Regions from separate parts of the Pseudomonas sp. AC255 genome, predicted to be linked through region 1. Evidence: riboswitches for the same ligand, from Rfam matches in the RefSeq annotation. Region 1 holds a riboswitch; each other region holds the start of a gene.
The links. Region 1 has a riboswitch for cobalamin ahead of cobO (cob(I)yrinic acid a,c-diamide adenosyltransferase). Riboswitches for the same ligand answer to the same signal wherever they lie in the genome.

Region 1 (7,786 bases):
CCTCGGGGGATTCGAACAAGCCATGCAGATAGGTGCCGAACACCTGACCATCGGCACTTTGCGCACCATCGCAACGACCGTCGTCCAAATGTACCGCCGGATTCTCCAGCGCCGGCCCGCTGGTTACGCCAGCATGTATTTCGTAACCGCTGACTGCGGCGCTTTCCAACGCCAGCCGCCCGCGCACGTTGCGCAATTGCTTCTCGGCTTCGAGTTGCGTTTCGAACGCCAGCAGCCCCAGACCGGCGCTGGAGCCGGCAGCGCCTTCCAGCCCAAGCGGATCGTGCACCTGCTCACCGAGCATCTGCAGACCGCCGCAAATCCCCAGCACCTTGCCGCCGTAGCGCAGATGCCGATTGATTGCCGCGTCCCAGCCGTTGGCGCGTAGATAAGCCAGATCACTGCGCACGCTTTTCGAGCCCGGCAGGATGATCAGATCGGCGGCGGGAATTGCCTGCCCCGGGCCGACAAATTGCAGATCCACCTGCGGATGCAGACGCAGCGGGTCGAAATCGGTGTGATTGCTGATGCGCGGCAGCACCGGCACCACCACTTTCAACACCTGCTCGGCCTTGTCGGTCTGGCGTTGGTCGATGCCGTCCTCGGCCTCAAGGTGCAGGTCCATCACGTAGGGCAACACGCCGACCACCGGTTTGCCGGTGCGCTGCTCCAGCCAGTCGAGGCCCGGTTGCAACAAGGCGATATCGCCGCGAAAGCGGTTGATGATGAAGCCTTTGACCCTCGCCTGTTCGCTCGGCGAGAGCAATTCCAGCGTGCCGACCAAATGCGCAAACACGCCGCCGCGATTGATGTCGGCGATCAGCAAAACCGGGCAATCCACCGCCTCGGCAAAGCCCATGTTGGCAATGTCGCCGGCGCGCAGATTGATCTCCGCCGGCGAACCGGCGCCTTCGACCATTACCAACGAGTACGCAGCGCTGAGTCGCTCGTGCGAGGCGAGCACCGCTTGCATCGCGATGGCCTTGTAATCGTGATAGGCAACGGCGTTCATCGTCGTCACCGCGCGGCCGTGAATGATCACTTGCGCGCCGGTGTCGCTGTTGGGCTTGAGCAATACCGGATTCATATCGGTATGCGGTTCAAGACCGGCCGCTTGCGCCTGCACTGCCTGCGCGCGGCCGATCTCGCCGCCGTCAGCGGTGACTGCGCTGTTGAGCGCCATGTTCTGCGGCTTGAACGGCACCACCGCCACGCCTTGGCGGGTGGCCCAGCGGCACAACGCCGTTACCAGAGTGCTTTTGCCAGCATCGGACGTGGTGCCTTGCACCATCAGAGTGGTCATGGGTGGTCCTTGGCGAATGCTTGCAAAGCCTGTTCGAGACGCAGCTCTTGCGCGGCATCGGCTGGCAGGCCGAAACGCACGCTGCTGTTGTGGCTGAACAGGCGCAGGAGGATGCCGCGCCGGGCGAGGAATTCGTGCAGCGCTTCGGCGTGCTCGGTGATCAGCCACTGAAACAGCGCGCAGCCACCCTGCGGTGCAAAACCGCAACGGGTCAGCAGCGCCACCAGCCGTTCGCTCGCTTCATCGCTGCGAATCCGCTGACGGGTGTGACCCTCGGTGTCTTGCAGGCACGCCGTACCGAGTACCCGGGTCGGCCCGCTCACCGCCCACGGCCCGACCTGTTCGGCGAGCAGTTTGAGCAACTTGCGCTCAGCCAGAACGAAACCGAGGCGCACCCCGGCCAGACCGAAAAACTTGCCGAACGAACGCAACACCACCAGCCCGACCTGATGCGCATAGGGCGCCAGGCTCAGTTGCGGCGTGTTGTCCATAAACGCTTCGTCGACCACCAGCCAGCCACCGCGTTGCGCCAGCCGCGCATGCCAGTCGAGCAGGCGTGCCGGGGTCAGGCTGAGGCCGGTCGGATTGTTCGGATTGACCACCACCAATACATCGAGGCTGTCGAGAAAGAACTCGACTTCCTGCTCGAGCACTTCACGGACGATGTAACCGCTGCGCCGCCAGGCTTCGGCATGCTCGGCATAGCACGGCGACAACACGCCGACCTTGCCGGCCCGGCGCAGACGCGGCAGCAACTGGATGGCCATTTGCGAGCCGGCCACCGGCAACACCTGCGCGGCGCCGTAGTAATCGCAGGCGGCCTGTTCCAGACCGTCGTCGGTTTCCGGCAAGCGCGCCCAGGCGCGCAGCGGGATTTCCGGGATCGGGAACGGCCATGGCGCGAGGCCGCTGGACAGGTCGAGCCAGTCGGCTTCGGCAATCCCGTAATCGAGTGCAGCCTTGCGCAACCGGCCACCGTGCTCAAGCATAAAATTCCGCCCCCAGGCAAAGCATCAGCAGCCATAACCATACGCCGCGCTGGACCAATTGCCAGCCACGGTCAATGGAATCGGCATCCGCCGGCGCACCTTCGCCCAGTTGTGGGCGCTCATGCAGTTCGCCGTGATAGATCGCCGGTCCACCTAACTGGACGCCCAGCGCACCGGCACCGGCCGCCATCACCGGGCCGGCGTTAGGGCTGTCCCACTGCGACGCTTGGGTGCGCCAACACTTCAGCGCGAGGCGGGTCTTGCCGAGCAGCGCGTAGGTCAATGCCACCAGACGCGCAGGAATGTAGTTCAACACGTCGTCGATTTTCGCCGCCGCCCAGCCGAAACGTTCGAAGCGTTCGTTGCGATAACCCCACATCGCATCGAGGGTATTGCTCAAGCGATACAGAACCACGCCCGGGGCGCCGGCGACGACAAACCAGAACAGCGCAGCGAACACCGCATCGCTGCCGTTCTCCAGCACCGATTCAGTGGCGGCACGGGCCACGGCAGTGCTATCGAGTTCATCGGTCTGGCGGCTGACCAGATAACCGACACGCTTGCGCGCCTCGTCCAGATCATCGGCGCGCAACGCAGCCGCGACCGGTGCGACATGTTCGCCGAGGCTGCGCATGCCGAGGGCGCAATACAGCGCGAGAATCTCGACAATCCAGCCCACATAGGGCGCCCAGGAAAATGCTGTGGCGAGCAAGGTCAGCGGCAGCACCGCGAGCACCCACGCGGTCACACCGTGGCTGCGCCAGCCCCGGCCGCCGGCGTTGAAGCGTTGCTCGATGCGCCCGGCAAAATTGCCGAACGCCACCAGCGGATGCCAGCGTTTCGGTTCACCGAGCAGCGCATCCAGCGCTACTGCGGCGACACTCAGCAACGCCACACTCATTGACTCACTCCCCAATAATTTTCGTACAGCAACTCGTTGAGCGGCCGCGCCTGCGCCCAGCCTTCAAGTACCAGCATCGGTGCTGGATAGAATTCCTTGACCGGGCCGAGACACAACACCGCCAGCGGCTTGGCACCGGCCGGCAACTTGAGCAAATCCGCCAAGGCTTGCGGTTCGAACAGCGAGACCCAGCCCATGCCCAGGCCTTCGGCACGGGAGGCCAGCCACAGATTCTGGATCGCGCAGGACAGCGAGGCCATGTCCATTTCCGGCAACGTGCGCCGACCGAAGATGTGTTTTTCGCGATCGTCCATCAGCGCTGCGACCAGCACTTCGGCGCAGTCGTTGATGCCTTCGACCTTGAGCTGCATGAACTCATCGCTGCGCTCGCCAAGGGCTTCGGCGGTGCGGATGCGTTCTTCTTCCACCAGATCGCGGATCTGCCCGCGCAGAGCACGATCGCTGATGCGGATGAAGCGCCAGGGCTGCATCAGACCGACGCTCGGCGCTTGATGAGCGGCTTCGAGCAGACGACGCAGCAGTTGCGGCTCGACGCTGCCGCCGGTGAAGTGGCGCATGTCGCGGCGCTCGGCGATGGCCTTGTAGACCGCTGCGCGCTCGGCTTCGGAGAAGGTGTTGTCGGTCATGGGCCTTTCGCGAGCGGGCTCGCTCCCACAGGGTTCAGGTCATCCAGTGTGGGAGCGAGCCTGCTCGCGAAGGCGGCCTCACGATCTGGCGCAAACAATGCGGCAATCGCAGTCGGATTCGACGGGAAATAAAAATGCACATAAGAAGCCGTCATCCGCCCCTCGCGATAAACCGCCTCGGCCCCACGCCCGCCATTGGGACTCAGCCCACGGGCAATCGGCGTCAGCTCTGTGGTGGTCAGGGAATGATGATAGGTATGCCCACGCAACTCCCCTTCCGGCAATTCAACCGCCTGCAACGCCAGCGCCGCCAGACGCTTCTGCATCACCGCCTCGCCCTTGAGCAAACCGACCAGCTCAGCACGGTTGCCTTCCACGTCGGTCAGCGAATCAAGCAGATAAAGCATGCCGCCACACTCGGCGAGCAACGGCTTGCCCGCCGTATGGTGGGCGCGGATCGCCGCCAGCATCGAGGCGTTTTGCGCCAGCGCGACGTGATGCAACTCTGGATAGCCGCCCGGCAGATACAGGCTGTCCGCCTCGGGCAATTGCGTGTCGCGGATCGGCGAGAAGAAGCGCAATTCGGCGCCCATCGCCCGCAGCAGATCGAGACTGGCGCCATAGGTGAAGGCAAAGGCTTCATCGCGGGCAACGGCGATGCGCACACCTTTTAATAGAGGCTCGGCGGCGATGACGTCAGGCGCGGCGAATTCAACGGCCGGTGGCAGCGCGACCTCGCAACTGCTGGCCAGCGCATCGGCGGCCGCGTCGAGGCGCAGATCCAGATCATTCAATTCGCTGGCCTGAACCAGGCCGAGGTGGCGGCTCGGCAATTCGATACCGGTTTCGCGGGACAGCGCACCGTACCAGCGCAGACCTTCGGTGAGGCTGCCTTCGAGCAATTGCGCATGGCGCAAGGTGCCGACGCGGTTGGCCAGCACGCCAGCGAACGGCAAGTCCGGCTGATACTTGGCCAGGCCCAGCGCCAAGGCGCCAAAGGTCTGCGCCATGGCGGTGCCGTCGATCACGCCGAGCACCGGCACACCGAAGTGGCGCGCCAGATCAGCGCTGGACGGCGTGCCGTCGAACAGGCCCATCACGCCCTCGATCAGAATCAGGTCGGCTTCGGCGGCGGCTTCCCACAACAGCCGGCGACTTTCCTGCTCGCCGACCATCCACATGTCCAGTTGATACACCGGCGCACCGCTGGCGCGCTCGAGGATCATCGGATCGAGAAAGTCCGGGCCGCATTTGAATACGCGCACCTTGCGCCCCTGATTGCGATGCAAACGGGCAAGTGCGGCGGTGACGGTGGTCTTGCCCTGACCGGAGGCCGGCGCGGCGATCAACACCGCCGGGCAGTGACGTGGTTGCTTCAAAGTTCGACGCCTTTCTGCGCTTTGATCCCGGCCTGAAAGGCGTGCTTGAGCATGCCCATCTCGGTAACCGTGTCGCCCATCTCGATCATTTCCGGCTTGGCGCCGCGACCGGTGACCACCACGTGCTGCATCGGCGGGCGCGCTTGCAAATCGCTGAGCACCTGATCGAGATCGAGGTAGCCGTGCTTGAGGGCGATGTTCAATTCATCGAGCACCACCAGACCGATCGAAGGGTCGCGCAACAATTCACGCGAGACTTCCCAAGCGGCGGTCGCAGCGGCGATGTCGCGCTGACGATCCTGAGTTTCCCAAGTGAAGCCTTCGCCCATGACGTGGAAACGTACCTGCTCGGGGAAGCGGCGGAAAAACAATTCCTCGCCAGTGCTGTTGCGGCCCTTGATGAACTGCACCACGCCGCACTGCATGCCGTGGCCCATCGCGCGGGCGAGCATGCCGAACGCCGAGCTGCTCTTGCCTTTGCCGTTGCCGGTCAGCACCAGCACCAAGCCACATTCGTCGGGCGAGCTGGCGATGCGTTCGTCGATCACGGCTTTCTTGCGCTGCATGCGCGCCAGATGGCGTTCGTCACGCTCGGGGGAATCAGTCATGGGGGAGCTCTCCGTTGAGGCTGGATAACGGCGGGCAGGCACAAGAATAGACGGCAAAAAGCCTGGCATCGCCCACCGTGATGCCGCTGAGATGGATCAGGCCGGTCTCCGGGCTCATGAGCGGCGTTTCGCCGGACTGCGCGCCTTCCCGCTTCTTTCGAGGCAGTGGCTCAAGGCGCAGTTTTCACTCATTTACCGTTGCGGGGGCAGCGCCGGGATCGTCGTGACTTCGCTCGAAGACCACCCTCACCGGCTTCCCTGTTTCACTCTGTCGACGCGGGGCCACAGAGCACCTGAAACAAGCGGCGAAGGTTAGAGGGTTGGGGGTGGAGCGTCAATTGAAGAGGCGCTTTGCGCGCGAATAACTGCCGCTGATCCATTGTGCAGCGGCAATCTTGTGCCAGACTGCGACAAGTGATATCAAAGAGCCATGCTTTTTTCGAAAGCCCACTACAACAATAAGGATGACGACGATGCAAGGCATGATCATCAGCAACCCGCGCCTGGAATTCCTGCGCCCGGTGCTGGAACGCTGGTTTGACTGTATCGATCGCTACAACACCGTACGCGGCGACAACGACACGCCATATTGGCACGACGAGAAAGCCAATCTCGGCCTGCTCGCGGCAGCGGCGTGGATGGCTGAAATGGTCACGCTGAACGACACGGCCACGCGCAAACAGAACGAAGAAGGCGAACGCAATGCTCGCGCCGACCTGCTGATTGCCGGCGCCGAAGACCGCGCGTTCATTCAGGCCACGCAACGCTGGCCACGGGTCAACAACCTCAACCTGACCCAGGCACTGCTCGACGTCACCGCTGATGCCAAGCGCATCAGCTACGCCAGCGATCTCAAGCTCGGCTGCCTCTTTGTTGCTCCGCAAAAAGCCCAGCACAGCGCCAGCCCTGAAGAACTGCAGGACATGGTCGACGACCTGCAAAAGGAACACACCTGCGCCGTGGCCTGGTATTTCCCCTACGCCTATCGCAAATTGCACAGCGACGCGGGCAACTATCATCCCGGCATCGCCGTGCTGTTCAAGGAAGCCCGCGGTTGAGCAGTTGAACCATCGGGCCTGCGCCCTCCTCTATGTTTAGGAATGCATTCATAGGGAAGATCAGCAATGCGCAAGGCCCAACTCGCTCTTATCATCGCCGTCGCTGGCGGGCTCGCCGCCTGCGGTGAAACCTCCAGCCTGCAAGTCTCCGACGGCACCGGCCCGTCACCGAAACTGCCCGAACCGAACAAGACGCTGATCCCGACAGTCAACATCGCCCCGGCGGTGGGCTGGCCGGACGGCGCGAAACCGACCGCAGCGGCCGGCACCCAGGTCGCCGCGTTTGCCGAAGGCCTTGATCACCCGCGCTGGCTCTACGTGCTGCCCAACGGCGATGTGCTGGTGGCGGAGACCAATGCGCCGCCCAAGCCCGATGACAGCAAAGGCATTCGTGGCTGGGTGATGAAGAAAGTCATGGGCAAGGCCGGCGCCGGCGTGCCCAGCCCGAACCGCATCACCCTGCTGCGTGATGCCGACCACGACGGCGTCGCAGAAACCCGCACGGTGTTCCTGCAGAACCTCAATTCGCCGTTTGGAATGACGCTGGTCGGCAACGATTTGTACGTTGCCGACACCGACCGCCTGCTGCGCTTCAACTACGAGCCGGGCGCCACCGAGATCAAGACCCAACCGATCAAAGTCGTCGACTTGCCCGGCGGCACGCTGAATCACCACTGGACCAAAAACGTCATCGCCAGCAAGGACGGCAACAAGCTCTACGTCACCGTCGGCTCGAATAGTAACGTCGGCGAAAACGGCCTGGATCAGGAAGAAGGCCGCGCGGCGATCTGGGAAGTGGATCGTGCGACCGGCAATCACCGGATCTTCGCCTCGGGTATCCGCAACCCCAACGGCCTGGCTTGGGAACCCACCAGCGGCGCCTTGTGGACAGCGGTCAACG
Region 2 (7,786 bases), 910 kb from region 1:
CATCGAAGGTGACGTTGCGGTAGCCGGGGTTGTTGACGTCGGGCGACAGTGAGCAGGTGCGGCTGGTCGGGCCAAGCACGCCGGCCACGAAGCGCGGCTTGGCCGGGTTTTCGGCGGTCTTGGCGTCGGCAATCTTGCGCGCCAGACGTGCGCCTTCTACGTTTAACTCGTACGCCAGCTCTTCCATACCGTAATCGGCCATGGAAATGCGCGTGGCGTTGAAGGTATTGGTTTCGAGAATGTCGGCGCCGGCGTCCAGATAGGCTTTTTCGATACCGCCGATCACGTCCGGACGGGTGATCACCAGCAGGTCGTTGTTGCCCTTGACGTCGCTCGGCCAGTCCGCGAAGCGCTTGCCGCGATAATCCTGTTCTTCGAGCTTGTAGCTCTGGATCATCGTGCCCATCCCGCCGTCGAGAATCAGGATGCGCTCTTTGAGGGCTTGCTTGAGAGCTTGAAGGCGGACGCTGCGATCGGACATGTGGACTACTCGGAAAGACCATTACGAAGGAGCGCGATCATAGCAAACCTGTGCGCTTTTGGAGCATGTGCAGCTTTTGCATGAATATCGCTCATGTTGGTGCGAGCGTCATAACGGTAGAATCGCAGCCTTTTTTTATCATCGAGATCAGCAGCATGCCGCACCGCTTCATCAGTTTATGGTTGCTGGTCCTGAGCGGGAGCGTTGCGGCGCAAGATCCTGCCATCTCTTCTTCCATCTCCTACACCCGCGATATCCAACCGATCTTTACCGAGAATTGCGTAGCCTGCCATGCCTGCTATGACTCGGCCTGTCAGCTCAATCTCGGCAGTGGCGAAGGCGCCGCCCGTGGCGCGAGCAAGATGCCGGTATATGACGGCGAACGCACCCAGGCGGCACCGACCACGCGCTTGTTTTACGACGCCTTCGGCAAGCGCGGCTGGCAACAGAAAGACTTCTATTCGGTGCTCGACGCCCAGGGCAGTCAGGCCGCGCTGATGGCACGGATGCTTGAACTCGGCCACAAGACGCCGCTGACGCCGAACGCCAAACTGCCAGAAGAGATTGTTCTTGGGCTCAATCGCAACAATCTATGCGCAATGCCTGCGGAGTTCGACGGATATGCCGGCGCGCACCCGAAAGAGGGCATGCCGCTGGCGGTCACTGGCCTGACCGACCAGCAATACCAGACCTTGCAGCGCTGGCTGGCGTCTGGCGCGCCGATCGACGAACAGAGCCTGGCGCCGAGTGCCAAAGAGGCCATGCAGATCCTGCAGTGGGAGAACCTGCTCAATGCTCCCGGTGCTCGGCAAAGTCTGGTCGGGCGCTGGTTGTTCGAGCACTGGTATCTGGCGCACATCTATTTCAAGGACGGCGAGCCGGGGCATTATTTCCAGTGGGTGCGTTCGCGCACGCCGAGCGGCCAGCCGATTGATCTGATCGCCACTCGCCGCCCCAACGACGACCCGGGCACGCAGGTGTATTACCGCTTGTGGCCGGTGCAAGGGGTGATCGTGCACAAGACGCACATCACTTATCCGCTGAGCGCGGCGAAAATGGCCCGGATCAAGAGCCTGTTCTACAGCGGCAACTGGCAGGTCAACGCGTTACCGGGTTACGGGCCGCAAAGCCGCGCCAATCCGTTTGCCACCTTCGAGGCGATTCCGGCGCAGGCGCGCTATCAATTCATGCTCGATAACGCTGAATACTTCGTCCGCACCTTCATTCGCGGCCCGGTGTGCCGTGGGCAGATCGCGACCGACGTGATCCGCGACAACTTCTGGGCGCTGTTCCAGGCGCCGGAACATGATCTCTATATCACCGACCCGAACTACCGCGGCCAGGCCACGCCGCTGCTGGCGATGCCGGGGCAGAACGACGATGTCGGCAGCGTGCTGAGTCTGTGGCGCAACTACCGCGACAAGCGCAACGAATACGAGGCACTGCGCCGTGACAGCTATGCCGATCTGCCGGCGCCGAGCTGGTCGACGCTGTGGGCCGGCAACGACAACGCCTTGCTGAGCATTTTCCGCCACTTCGACAGTGCTTCGGTGACCAAGGGGCTTATCGGTGAGGTGCCGCAAACCATGTGGCTGTTCGACTATCCGCTGCTGGAGCGCACCTATTATCAGCTCGCGGTTAACTTCGACGTGTTCGGCAACGTCTCCCATCAAGCGCAGACTCGCCTGTATTTCGACCTGATCCGTAACGGCGCCGAGCAGAACTTCCTGCGCCTGATGCCCGCCGACTCGCGCGAGGATTACCTCAACGATTGGTATCAGGATGGCGGTCAGTTCAAGATGTGGCTCGATTACGAGGCGATCGATGACGACAAACCGACCGCGCTGAAACTCGACGAAAAAGACCCGAAACACGATTTCGCCATGCAGTTGCTGGCGCGCTACGGCGATCTGAATGCACGGCCGGACCCGATCAATCGCTGCGACGGCGCTTATTGCTCGCGACCGAATATCGATCCGGCGTTGCAGAACGCCGAGCAGGCCCTGAGCCGTCTGGCCTCGCGACCGGCCGCAGGGTTGAAAGTCATCGACCAGTTGCCCGAAGCGACCTTGCTGCGCGTTGAAACCGCCAGTGGCAAGCGCGAGGTCTACAGCGTGCTGCGCAACCGCGCCCACAGCAACGTGGCGTTTTTGCTCGGTGAGTCGCTGCGCTATCAGCCGGGGCTCGACACGTTGACTGTCTATCCGGGCGTACTCACCAGTTACCCGAATTTCATGTTCAACGTCCCGGCCGAGCAGGTGCCGGCGTTTGTCGATGCGATGGAGAATGCCAAGGATGCCAATCGGTTCGAAAAGATCGTCGAACGCTGGGGCATTCGGCGCAGTCACCCGCAGTTCTGGCTGTATTTCCACGATCTGAGCCAATACATCCACGAAACCGACCCGGTGGAAGAGGGCGTGCTGGATATGAATCGGTACGAGAACCTTTGATGATTCGCAGGCGTGTTACGAGATTCTTTCCCGACAAAAATACTAGGACTTTGTCAGCCGCGCCGATTGGCGTAAACTGCGCCCACGCCTGCGAGGAGTTTTTATGACCGCTATTACCATTACTGACGCCGCCCATGATTACCTGGCCGATCTGCTCTCCAAGCAGAACACCCCGGGCATCGGCATCCGCGTTTTCATTACCCAGCCTGGTACCCAGTACGCCGAAACCTGCATTGCCTACTGCAAGCCGGGCGAAGAGAAGCCTGAAGACACCGCGCTGGGGCTGAAAAGCTTCACCGCCTACATCGATTCCTTCAGCGAAGCGTTTCTTGATGACGCGGTCGTTGATTACGCCACCGACCGCATGGGCGGCCAGCTGACCATCAAGGCGCCAAACGCCAAGGTGCCGATGGTCAACGCCGACAGCCCGGTCAACGAGCGCATCAACTATTACCTGCAAACCGAGATCAACCCGGGGCTGGCCAGTCACGGCGGTCAGGTCAGCCTGATCGATGTTGTCGAGGACGGCATTGCCGTGTTGCAGTTCGGCGGCGGTTGCCAGGGCTGCGGCCAGGCTGACGTAACCTTGAAAGAAGGCATTGAGCGCACCTTGCTCGAGCGCATTCCGGAGCTCAAGGGCGTTCGCGACGTGACCGACCACACGCAGAAAGAAAACGCCTACTACTAAGGTGTTCGCTGCGATCATGAAAAACGGCGCCCCGTGAGCGCCGTTTTTTTATGGGTAACTTTTGCCGCCCCCATTCGCGAGCAGGCTCGCTCCCACATTGAAATGCAATCACCTGTGGGAGCGAGCCCGCTCGCGAAAGCGTCTTCAAGGGCGATAAAGATGCGCATGCCCGGCCCGATACAACGAAGACTCGCTGAACACCTCGCTGCCCAGCACCCTGCCAACCAAGATCAGCGCCGTACGCCGAAAGCCTTTGGCCTCGACCTTTGCGGCAATGTCCGCCAATGTACCTACCACCCAGTCCTGATCCGGCCATGTCGCGCGGTGAATAACGGCAATCGGGCAGTCCGCGCCGTAATGCGGCAGCAGTTCAACCAGTATCTTTTCCAGATGATTGACCCCCAGATGAATGGCCATGGTCGCGCCGTGCTGCGCCAGGCTCGCCAGTTCTTCGCCGGCGGGCATCGCGGTCTTGTCGGCGTAACGGGTCAGGATCACGCTTTGCGAAATGTCCGGCAGGGTCAACTCGGCGCCCAGCAGCGCTGCGCATGCCGCCGTCGCGGTTACGCCCGGAATGATCTCGAAAGGAATGTTCAGCTCACGCAAGTAGCGGATCTGCTCACCAATCGCGCCGTACAGACTTGGGTCTCCGGAATGCACACGGGCCACATCCTGGCCTTGGGCATGGGCAGTCCTGATCAGATCGATGATCTGTTCCAGATGCAGTTCAGCGCTATTGGCCACGATTTCGGCCTGATGACCTTCCAGCACCGCTGCGGGTACCAGCGAACCGGCGTAGATAATCACCGGGCAGCTGCGAATCAGCCGTTGGCCTTTGACGGTGATGAGTTCCGGGTCGCCGGGGCCGGCGCCGATGAAGTAGACGGTCATCGTTGAATCCTTGTGAAGAGGCGCAGGCACACTGCAGATGAAGCGTGCTCATGATCGATGGCGGGGATTATCGGGATTTTATGCAGCGCCGGCCAATGCCAGCGTGGCCTGCGCATATTTCTGCCGGTGGATCAGCAGTTTCGCCGGCGCCTGAATCAGTTGCTCGGCGAGCGCCAGCGCGGCGCTTTCCGCCACGCCGTAGCAGCCGGTGCGCTCAAAGGCGATCTGCGATTGATGGCTGAGGCGCTGCTGATAGGGCGCCAGTTCGGCACTGTTGAAATACTGCAGCGGCAGGTTCAACTGTGTGGCCAGTTCCAGCAACCCCGGTTCGTCGCGCTTGAGATCGATACTCGCCAGAGCCTTGACCGCTCGCAGTTCGATGCGGTGTGCCTGCAAAGCCTGGTCGAGTAACGCACGCAACGTACTGGCCGGGCAGCCCCGCTGGCAGCCGAGACCGACCACGAGGGTCGGCGCTGCGCGGTCATCGGTCATGCCTGATATGGGCCTGCGCTTTTGCGGCGGAACAACCATGCACTGATCAGGCCCAAGGCCAGCCAGAACGCGACGTTGGTCAGCTGCGAAGCGATTTTGAACTGGGTTTCCAGTGCCTCTGGAGCGAGCATCGAATGCACCTGCGGTTGCGGCGCGCCGATCACATGCGGCACGGCGAGAATCGCTACACCAAGAAGCTTCATCAGCCAGTGACGGCTGAAAGCGATCAGTGCCAGGCCGACAGCGGTCGAAGCGGCAGTGCCGATCCACCAGATCTGCCGCGAAGCCAGATCGGCGGCGGCTGTGCCCGGCAACTCAGGTGGCAGGCCCAAGGTCGGCGCGAGAACGAACGTGGCGTAACCGGCCAGACCCCAGAGCAGCCCTTGCGAGGTCTTGGTCGGCGCGCGCAAGGTGTACAGGCCGGCGAGCATCAGGGCGAAACCCACCGCCACCACCAGATTACCGCCAGTGGTCGAGACCACGCGCTGCCAGCCGTCTTCCGGCTCCCAGGCTTCGCCATCATGGCTGTGGGCGGCGGTGCCGACGGCGTGTTCGTGGACTTGCGCGACCGGTTCGGACTTCTCGAAGGTTTCGGCCTGCAGAATCAGTGGCGATACCCAGAAACTCTGTAGCAAGGTCAGGAGCAGGGCGGCCAGCAAGCCGGTGAAGCCTGCGGTTTGCGCGATACGCTTGATCATTTCGGCAAGCCTCAGTGGCACGGGAACGCGGCGCTGTGGCGGGTATCGTGGGCGGCGTTGTGCACCGCTTCGATGTGCGAGAAACCGGCGAACCAGACCAGGCTGGCACCGAGGATCGAGGCGAAGAGGGCGGCGACGACGCGTTGGCCGAGTGTGGTGCTGCTGGAAATGTGGTCAGTGTGGCTGACGGTGTTACTGATGATCGACATAGCGCTTCCCTCTGAAATGTCAGCGGGTAAACAGAGCGCATGAAAATCCCTGCGGGCCGGGCACGCAGGGATTTCGAACAGCGCCCGCCCACCGCGGGTTTGTTTGTGTTCAGCGGCGCTTGCGCGTGCTGGGTGTTGCGGGCCGGTCTCCGGGCTCGCGAGGGGTTGGCTGGTCGCCGACCTGCAAGCATCACCTTCCCATGCCGGGGCACAGTGGATCTGACGCTTCGCTCGCTTACCGTTGCGGGGGCAGCACCGGACTGACATGGCTTTGAGTAAAGCACATGATTCACCGGTTTCCCGTTTCACCCTGTGAAGGGCACCCGTAACAAGGTGTGCAGGAGAACATGGGTTTGGGTTTTTAGTCAATTTCCGGGAGTTTCCGGTACTGCGGTGTGGGCATTTTTCTGATGTTTTTGTGTGTATATCCGTTGCTGCGGGTGTTGCTGATTACGGTTTCGCCCTTACGGCGAGGCACTTTTTCCAAACGCCGAAAAAGCACCCAAAAGACTTGCTCCTACGTTCGGCCCTCGCAGGCTCGGGTTCCTTCGCTCCGGGACTGATCCGGGCGCAGCGGCTCCGGTTTGCTTCGCTGCACCTACACTCGCTGTGTACGACTGCGTCGTACGGTCGCTGCGCTCCCACGCCCGGATCAATCCCTCCACTCACCCTTCCGACGTCGCCGGTGGATCAAGATCAAAAGCACTCGAGCTTGCGCTCATTGTTGAGTGGTGCGGCTTCGCCGCGGGCAGCTGCGCTGCTTTGCTTTTGCTTTTGTGGGAGCGAGCCTGCTCGCGAAGGCGGCCTGACAGCCAACCTGTTCTTGAGCTGGTGCGCGATCCAACTGTAGGAGCTGCCGAAGGCTGCGATCTTTTGCTTTTGCCTTTGCTTTTGCTCTGGCTTTTGATCTTTCGCCCCTTCGGCAGGCTTCGTTACGGGATCGATCCGGGGGGAGCGCAGCGACCGTACGACGCAGTCGTACACAGCGGAAGGAGGTGCAGCGAAGCAAACCGTAGCCGCTGCGCCCGGATCGGTCCCGTAACGAAGGTACCCCGAGCCCCAGCGAGCGGGCCGTACGCCGGGGCAAAGCCTTTTGGTTCCTTTTTGCTGGGCCGGCACTCCGGCGTTTGAAAAAGGGACTCGCTGTAAGAGCGAAACCATAAGAAGCCGTTACCGCAGCAACGGATATACCCCCAGTTTCAGACTCACCGACCATTGACCCACGACGGACCCATGCGTAGCCTTGCGCTTTCGAGGTTCTTCGGCACTTGCCGAAGCTAAGAAGGGAACGCGGTCAAAGCCGCGGCTGCCCCCGCAACTGTGAACGGTGATGTTCGTTGCCACGCCACTGCCAGCTCAACCGATGAGCCAGCGGGAAGGCGCAATGGACGCCAGGCCCAACGCCTGAACGCCGTCAGCCAGGAGACCTGCCTCGTCACAGATTCTCACTACAACCGGGCGGGGTGATCCGGTGGCGAATGCTTCCGGCGTGCACGCGCGCTGCCGGTTCTCGTCCCGTATGCCCGCCGCTTGCCAAAGGGCATACCGATGAAAACACTGGCCAAACTCCCCGTCACCATCGTCACCGGTTTCCTCGGTTCGGGCAAAACCACGCTGCTGCGGCACATGCTCGACAACGCTCAGGGCCGGCGCATTGCGGTGATCGTCAATGAGTTTGGCGAGTTGGGCATCGACGGTGAAATCCTCAAGCAATGCACCATCGGCTGCACCGAAGAAGAGGCCAGCGGCCGCGTTTATGAGCTGGCCAACGGCTGCCTGTGCTGCACGGTGCAGGAAGAATTCTTCCCGGTGATGCGCGAACTGGTCGCCCGTCGCGGTGACCTTGATCACATTCTCATCGAAACCTCCGGCCTGGC
Region 3 (7,786 bases), 1.6 Mb from region 1:
ACGTGCAGAATGCTCATCTGATGCTGGATGTCGAGGTGGTTGGCCGGCTCGTCGAGCAGCAGGATCTGCGGGCGCTGCGCCAGTGCGCGGGCGATGTGCACGCGTTGGCGTTCCCCGCCGGAGAGGCTGCGCCAGAGGCGGTTGCGCAGGTGCACGGCGTCGACGTCGACCAGCGCTTGCTCGACGATGGCGTCATCGGCCGGCGACCACGGTTGCAGCGCCGACAACCACGGCGTCCGCCCCAGCGCCACCGCGTCGAACACGCGAATGCCATCGTCGGTATCGGCCTGTTGCTCAACCACCGCCAGCGTCTGCGCGATGCTGCGCCGCGACATCTTGCGCAGCGTCCGACCGTCGAGCTGCACCCGACCCGCGCTCGGTTCGCGCAGGCCGGCGAGCAGTTTCAGCAGCGTGGATTTACCCGAACCGTTCGGCCCGACAATGCCCAGGGTCTCGCCGCGCTCAACGTCGAGGCTGACACCGTTGAGCAACTCGGCACCGCGCACTTTGAAGCCCACATCAGCACAACTCAAAACCGTGTTCATCGCGCCGATCTCCGGCCCACCAGAATCAGCGCGAACACCGGCGCGCCGACCAGCGCAGTGATCACGCCGACCGGGATCACCTGACCCTTGATCAGGGTGCGTGACAGCACATCGGCGGCGATCAGAAACACTGCGCCGCCCAACGCACTGGCCGGCAGCAGACGGGCATGGCCGGTGCCGAGCAACAACCGCGCGGCATGGGGAATCACCAGACCGACAAAGCCGATCGAGCCGACAATCGACACCATCACCGCCGTCACCAGCGCGGCGCAGCCAATCAACAGAATCTGCACACGTCGCACTGGAATGCCGAGAGACGCCGCCGAGTCCGCACCAAAGGTGAACGCATCCAGCGCTCGGCGATGCCACAGACAAACAACCAACCCCAACACAGCCACCGGCACCGCCAGCCACACCGACGGCCAGCGCACGCCGCCGAGATTGCCGAGCAGCCAGAACATGATCCCGCGCGCCTGTTCCGAGCTGGCCGAGCGGGTGATCAGAAAAGCGGTGAGGGCGTTGAACAGCTGCGAGCCGGCAATCCCGGCCAGAATGATCTGCCCGGTGCCGCTGGCCGAGCCGCTGACTCGCGCCAACAGGATCACCAGTGCGAAAGCGGTCACCGCGCCGGCAAAAGCACCGACCGACAATGAAATCGCCCCGGCACCGACGCCGAGCAGGGCGACCATCACCGCGCCGGTCGAGGCGCCAGCAGAAATTCCCAGCAGATACGGATCGGCCAACGGATTGCGCAGCAGCGATTGCAGGATTACGCCACAGGTCGCCAGACCGGCGCCGCAGGCCGCCGCGACCAGCGCGCGGGTCAGGCGATAGTTCCAGACAATGCCTTCGTCGATCGGGTCGAGCACATAACCGGCGCCCCACAGCTTGTTCGCCAGCACCTGCAACACCACGCTCGGCTCGATCGAAGTCTCACCAATGGCCACGCCGCCAATCAGCGCGACCGACAGCGTCAACAGCACCAGCAGCAAACGGATCAGGCGTCTGCTCATGGCGACAGGTCGTAGCCGTTGATGGCGCTGGCCAGTTGTTCGAGGCCGTCGAAGGTGCGCAGGCTGGCCTGCATGGCCATGGCGTCAAGGATGATGATGCGGTTGTGCTTGACCGCGTCCATGTTGCGCGTCACCGGATCACTGCGCAGGAAGGCGAGTTTCTTCTGATAGTCGTCCGCCGGGAAACGTCGACGATCCATGCGCGCGATCACCAGAAACGTCGGGTTGGCCTTGGCGATGGTTTCCCAGCCGACGGTTGGCCATTCTTCATCCGACTCGACGACGTTGCGCACGCCGAGGGTGCTGAGCATGAAATCGGGCACACCTTTGTGCCCGGCCACGAAAGGCTCGATGTCCATCTCGGCGCTGGAGAACCACACCAGGGCGCTGACGTCTTTGCGCTGCTGCTTTTTCGCGGTGGCGATCGACTGCGCGAGGCTGGCTTTGAGCTGCTCATTGAGCTGCTCGCCACGCGCCTGCACATCGAAAATCGCCGCCAGTTGGCTCACGCTTTTGTAGATGCTGTCGATGCGAAACGGCGCCAGCCGCGTGCCGTCCGAACCGACGAGGTTGTCCTTGGCTTCGCAATCGGAGGGCAGCAGATAGGTCGGAATCTTCAGTTCATGAAACTGCTCGCGGGTGCCGACCGCGCCTTGCGGGCCGACCATCCATTCCAGCTCGACGGCAACCAGCTCCGGGCGTTTAGCGATCACCGCTTCGAAACTCGGCTCGTTATCGGCGAGGCGCTCGATCGTGTCGTTCTGCGCTTTGTATGTGCTCAGCACGTCGTTGAACCACAGCGAAGTGCCAACGACTTTGTCGCCCAGACCCAAGGCATAGAGCATTTCCGTGCCGGCCTGGCCGATGGTCACCGTGCGCGCAGGCGCGTGCTGAAAGGTCAGGCTGCTGCCACAGTTTTCGACGGTCAGCGGATACGCAGTCGGCGCCGCTTGCGCCAGGGCGCAAAGGCTCAGAGCGGTGAGCAGGGTGGCAACGCGGGGCAGCAGCATGGGGCAGTCTCCAAGGGAACCGTACGGGAGCGGGCGGGTACGGTTTGGAAACACACCTCGGGCGCGGTCGTGGAAACTGCGCAAGGCCGGCACGGGGAAAATGCGCACGGCACGATGTCCTTCCCGGACACCCCGCCGGTTGGTCAGTCACTGTGCCGGCAGGTCTCCTGACTGATGCGTCATCGCCACGCTCCGGCCTTCCCGGGAGTCACCCAGTGGCAGTCAAGGAGCAGGCTCGGCACCTACAGTTGCGGGGGCAGTTCCGATTGATGCTGTGCAAGCATTTCGGATTCCCTATTAATTCCGTGTGGAAACCGGCGCGGGCATGGTAGTCGATCAGGCCGCTGATGGGGAGCCGATTCTGCTTCGGCAGCTCCTGCACGGGTGCGTGTTTGCGTGGCGGAGCGTTTGCAATCCGAGGGTAAGCTTGGCTAGTATACGATCCATATACATTTCGTATCGGATATAGACATGGGCATCGTAAAGATTTCAGAGGACATGCACGAGAACCTGCGTATCTCCAGCAACGCCCTCAGCCGCTCGATCAACGCGCAGGCTGAGCACTGGATGCGCATCGGCATGCTCGCCGAGCTGCATCCCAATCTCGACCACAGCGCCATTTGCCGCCTGCTGATCCGCGCCGAACAGAATGGTGGGCTGGATCTGCAACAACTGACTCAGGAAGCCGTCAGCGCATGAGAAACCAGATCAAGATCAACACCCCGGCCGACATCGAAAAATCCCGCGCCGCCGGCAAACTCGCCGCTGAAGTGCTGGCAATGCTGGTGCCGCATGTGAAGGCTGGCGTGACCACCGATGAGCTGGATCGACTGTGCAACGATTACATCGTCAATGTGCAGAAGGCGGTGCCAGCCAACGTCGGTTATCACGGCTTTCCGAAAACCGTCTGCGCGTCGGTCAACGACGTGGTGTGTCACGGCATTCCATCGGGTACGCCATTGAAGGATGGCGACATCGTCAATCTCGACATCGCCGTGATCAAGGATGGCTGGTTCGGCGATACCAGTCGCATGTATGTCGTGGGTGAGGCAAGCCCCGAGGCGCAGCACCTGATCAAGACCACTTACGATGCGATGTGCGCAGGCATCCGTGCAGTGAAGCCGGGCGCAACGCTGGGCGATATCGGTCATGCGATCCAGAGCCTGGCGGAGGCGGAGGGCTTCAGCGTGGTGCGCGAGTACTGCGGCCATGGCATCGGCAAGGTCTATCACGACGAACCGCAAATCCTGCATTACGGCTTTCCCAATCAAGGGCTGAAGCTTAAGGCCGGGATGATTTTCACCGTGGAACCGATGCTCAATGCCGGCAAACGCCATGTGAAGAACATGCCGGATGGCTGGACGGTGCTGACCAAGGATGGCTCCTTGTCGGCGCAGTGGGAGCATATGGTCGCGGTGACGGAGAGCGGGTTCGAAGTGCTGACGGCTTGGCCGGATGAGATTGAAGGGTACCGGGCCATTGGCTAATACCGTGTCGCCTGCTTGCCCTCACCCTAGCCCTCTCCCAATGGGAGAGGGGACTGACCGAGGTGTTGTTGCGAGATACGCCGACGTGCGATACCGAGTCGAACTTACATTTTGAACAGCATGAAGATCGGCTCCCTTTCCCCCTCGCCCCCCGTGGGGGAGAGGGCTGGGGTGAGGGGGTAGATCCAACTGACTCAGCGCAATCAGTGAGCCCCGGCAGCCTTGTTCAAATCGCTCTCGGTCCACTCGGTATAAACACAAGCATCCGCCGTCGCCCAGCGCACTCGTACCGGATCGCCGGCCTTGAGCGGCATGCCCGCTGCCGATAGCGCTTTCACCGTCATCGACGTCCCGCCCGCAGTCACCACGCTGCACGTCTGGCTTTCACCGAGAAACAGCACCTCCACAACGTTCGCCGACACCTCATTCCAGCCCGCTGCCAGCGGCTCATCCAGCGCCTGCTGCGTGCTCAGCGCCAAGGCCTTTTCCGGACGCACCATCAGCAGCACATCCTGATCAGTGTGCAACCCGGACGTCAGCCGAATCGACAACGACTGGCCCTCGAAACTCGCTGCTGCATTGCCTTGCGCCTTGAGCTTGAGGAAGTTCGAATTGCCCAGAAACGACGCGACAAATGCATTGGGCGGATTCTGGTAAAGGTCATAACCACTGCCCAGACCAACGATTTTGCCGTGGCTGAAAATCGCGATGCGTTGCGACAGACGCATGGCTTCTTCCTGGTCGTGGGTCACGTAGACGATGGTGATGCCCAGGCGCCGGTGCAGCTGGCGCAGTTCATCCTGCAAGTCCTCGCGCAGCTTCTTGTCCAGCGCGCCCAACGGTTCATCCATCAGCAGAATGCGCGGCTCGTAAACCAAGGCGCGAGCGATGGCAACCCGTTGTTGCTGGCCGCCAGACAGTTGCGAAGGGCGGCGATGGGCGAACTGTTCGAGCTGCACCAGTTTGAGCATCGCATCGACGCGCTTTTCGCGCTCGGCGGCAGCCAGTTTACGGATCGCCAAAGGGAAGGCGATGTTGTCGCGCACCGACAGATGCGGGAACAGCGAGTAACGCTGAAAAACCATGCCGATGTCGCGCTTGTGCGGCGGCACGTTGACCAGCGACTGGCCGTTGACGAGGATCTCGCCGCTGCTCGGTGTTTCAAAACCGGCGAGCATCGACAGCGTGGTGCTTTTGCCCGAGCCGCTGGAGCCCAGGAACGTGAGGAATTCACCGTCCTTGATGTCCAGCGAGATGTTATCGACTGCAGCAAAATCGCCGTAGTGCTTGTTCAGGTTGCGCAGGCTGACCAGGGGTTTGTCGCTCTGCTGGGATGCGTCTTTGATCACGGCACTCATGTCGTACTCCTGGGCGCTCAGGCGCTGATTTCGTTGCGCCGGCGCAGGGCGGCGGCGATCACCATGACCAACACTGACAGGCCGATCAGCAGCGTCGAAGCGACGGCGATCACCGGGGTCAGGTCCTGGCGCAGGGTGGTCCACATTTTCACGGGAAGGGTTTGCAGAGTCGGGCTTGCCATCATCACGCTGAGCACCACTTCGTCCCACGAAACGAGGAAGGCGAAGAGGGCGCCGGCGACCATGCCCGGACGAATCGCCGGGAACGTCACCTTGAACACCGCTTGCAAGCGCGAGGCACCGCAGATCACCGCCGCGTCTTCAATCGACTGATCGAACAGCTTCAGCGAGTTGATGATCGAGATGATGGTGAACGGCAGCGCGACGATCACATGGCTGACGACGAAGGCGAACATCGTCCCGGTGTAGCCGAGCTTGAGAAACAGCGCGTACACCGCCACGGCAATGATCACCAGCGGCACGATCATCGGCAGGGTGAACAGGCCGTAGAGCATCTCGCGGCCGGGGAAGCGTCCGCGCACCAGCGCAAACGCGGTCGGCAAACCGAGCGCCACAGCGCAGATGGTGGTCAGCACGGCAACTTTTAGGCTGGCGGCGGCGGCGTTCATCCAGTCGGGATTGGAGAAGAACTGGCCGTACCATTTCAGCGTCCAGCCCGGTGGCGGGAACACCAGCCACTGCGAGGAGCCGAACGACAGCAGCACGATGAACACGATCGGCAACAGCAGGAACAGACCGATCAGCCCGGTAGTGGCGTAGAGGCCGAAACGCATGCGCCGGCTCATGGCATTGGGGGTCAGGAGCATGTCGGCTTACCTCGCGTTACTGGCGCCAACCGGGGATTCCGGTTGAAGCTTCAGGTAGAAGTAGAACAGCACCAGGGTGATTGCGATCAGCAATGCGGCGCCGGCACTGGCCAGGCCCCAGTTGAGGAACGATTGCACCTGCTGAATGATGAACTCCGGCAGCATCATGTTCTGCGCCCCGCCGAGCAGCGCGGGGGTGACGTAGTAACCGAGCGACATTACGAACACCATCAAACCGCCGGACGCCAGACCCGGCCGGCACAGCGGCAGGAACACCCGGAAGAAGTTGGTCCACGGACTGGCGCCACAGATCGAGCCGGCCTGCAGGATCATCGGGTCGATGGCCTGCATGGTCGCCTGCAACGGCAGTACGATGAACGGGATCATGATGTAGCTCATGCCGATCACCACGCCGGTGAGGTTGTGCACCATCTCCAGCGGTTGATCGATGATGCCCATGGCCATCAAGGTCTTGTTGATTACGCCCGAGGCTTGCAGCAACACCAGCCACGAATAGGTGCGGGCGAGCAGGCTGGTCCACATCGACAGCAGCACGATGTTGAGGATCCAGCGCCCCCAGCCGCGCGGCACCAGGGTGATCGCCCAGGCCAGCGGAAAGCCCAAGAGCAGGCTGAACAGCGTCACCAGCCCGGCCACCGAAAAGGTGTTGAGCAGCACTCGCGCATAGGCCGAGTTGGCGAACAACTGTTCGTAGTTGCCGAGACCAGGCACAGGTTCCAGCACACCGCGCAACAGCAGGCCAATCAAAGGCGCGAGAAAGAACAGGCCGAGGAACAGCAGCGCCGGGACGAGGTTGCCGGCGCCGCGCCAGCGTTGCTTGAAGGCCGAACCGGCAGCGCCGGCGGCGCTCCCGGTGGCAGTGGAAGGACGAGGCGCAGTGGCCGCGATTTTCATTTGACCAGCCATTCGTTCCACCGTGTCGCGATAGCCGGACCGTTCTTGGCCCAGTAAGCGAAATCAAGGGTGATCTGATCCTTGGCGTAAGCCGTCGGCAGGTTGGGGGCCAGCGTCGAATCCAGACGCTCCACACTGTCGAGGTTGACCGGCGCGTAGGCGGTCAGGTTGGAGAAGTCGGCCTGGCCTTTGGCGCTGCTGGCATTGGCGAGGAACTTCATCGCCGCGTCCTTGTTTTTCGAGCCTTTGGGGATGACCAGAATGTCGGCCATGACCAGGTTCTGCTTCCAGCTCACGCCGACCGGTGCGCCGTCTTCCTGCAGGGCGTGCACCCGACCGTTCCAGAACTGGCCCATGCTCGCTTCGCCGGACGCCAGCAGTTGCTGCGACTGCGCGCCGCCGCCCCACCAGACGATGTCTTTCTTGATGGTGTCGAGTTTCTTGAAGGCGCGATCCAGATCCAGCGGGTAGAGCTTGTCAGCCGCAACGCCGTCGGCCAGCAGCGCCAGTTCGAGCACGCCGGGGCTTGGCCATTTGTACAGGGCGCGCTTGCCCGGGTAGGTCTTGGTGTCGAACAGCGCGCTCCAGTCCTGCGGCTTGTTGGCGCCGAGCTTGCCTTCGTTGTAGCCGA

Region 2: linked by a shared signal. The riboswitch ahead of ACZZ0K_RS11660 (CbtB domain-containing protein) and the one ahead of cobO (cob(I)yrinic acid a,c-diamide adenosyltransferase) in region 1 are both predicted to bind cobalamin.
Region 3: linked by a shared signal. The riboswitch ahead of ACZZ0K_RS08810 (ABC transporter substrate-binding protein) and the one ahead of cobO (cob(I)yrinic acid a,c-diamide adenosyltransferase) in region 1 are both predicted to bind cobalamin.

Annotation. Positions count from the first base shown of each region.
Region 1 is NZ_OZ409841.1:3,468,001-3,475,786, forward strand. It holds gene ACZZ0K_RS15770 (cobyric acid synthase) at 1-1,303, opposite strand, end outside; gene cobD (threonine-phosphate decarboxylase CobD) at 1,300-2,292, opposite strand; gene cbiB (adenosylcobinamide-phosphate synthase CbiB) at 2,285-3,193, opposite strand; gene bluB (5,6-dimethylbenzimidazole synthase) at 3,190-3,840, opposite strand; gene ACZZ0K_RS15790 (cobyrinate a,c-diamide synthase) at 3,837-5,219, opposite strand; gene cobO (cob(I)yrinic acid a,c-diamide adenosyltransferase) at 5,216-5,827, opposite strand; cobalamin riboswitch at 5,910-6,139, opposite strand; gene ACZZ0K_RS15800 (hypothetical protein) at 6,301-6,885, shown strand; gene ACZZ0K_RS15805 (PQQ-dependent sugar dehydrogenase) at 6,952-7,786, shown strand, end outside.
Region 2 is NZ_OZ409841.1:2,556,241-2,564,026, reverse strand. It holds gene metH (methionine synthase) at 1-481, opposite strand, end outside; gene ACZZ0K_RS11685 (fatty acid cis/trans isomerase) at 637-2,931, shown strand; gene nfuA (Fe-S biogenesis protein NfuA) at 3,035-3,619, shown strand; gene cobM (precorrin-4 C(11)-methyltransferase) at 3,764-4,510, opposite strand; gene ACZZ0K_RS11670 (cobalamin biosynthesis protein) at 4,589-5,002, opposite strand; gene ACZZ0K_RS11665 (CbtA family protein) at 4,999-5,700, opposite strand; gene ACZZ0K_RS11660 (CbtB domain-containing protein) at 5,712-5,909, opposite strand; cobalamin riboswitch at 6,033-6,251, opposite strand; cobalamin riboswitch at 7,147-7,358, shown strand; gene cobW (cobalamin biosynthesis protein CobW) at 7,458-7,786, shown strand, end outside.
Region 3 is NZ_OZ409841.1:1,891,282-1,899,067, forward strand. It holds gene ACZZ0K_RS08800 (ABC transporter ATP-binding protein) at 1-545, opposite strand, end outside; gene ACZZ0K_RS08805 (FecCD family ABC transporter permease) at 542-1,558, opposite strand; gene ACZZ0K_RS08810 (ABC transporter substrate-binding protein) at 1,555-2,568, opposite strand; cobalamin riboswitch at 2,709-2,902, opposite strand; gene ACZZ0K_RS08815 (ParD-like family protein) at 3,040-3,267, shown strand; gene map (type I methionyl aminopeptidase) at 3,264-4,055, shown strand; gene ACZZ0K_RS08825 (ABC transporter ATP-binding protein) at 4,259-5,413, opposite strand; gene ACZZ0K_RS08830 (ABC transporter permease) at 5,431-6,240, opposite strand; gene ACZZ0K_RS08835 (ABC transporter permease) at 6,247-7,155, opposite strand; gene ACZZ0K_RS08840 (ABC transporter substrate-binding protein) at 7,152-7,786, opposite strand, start outside.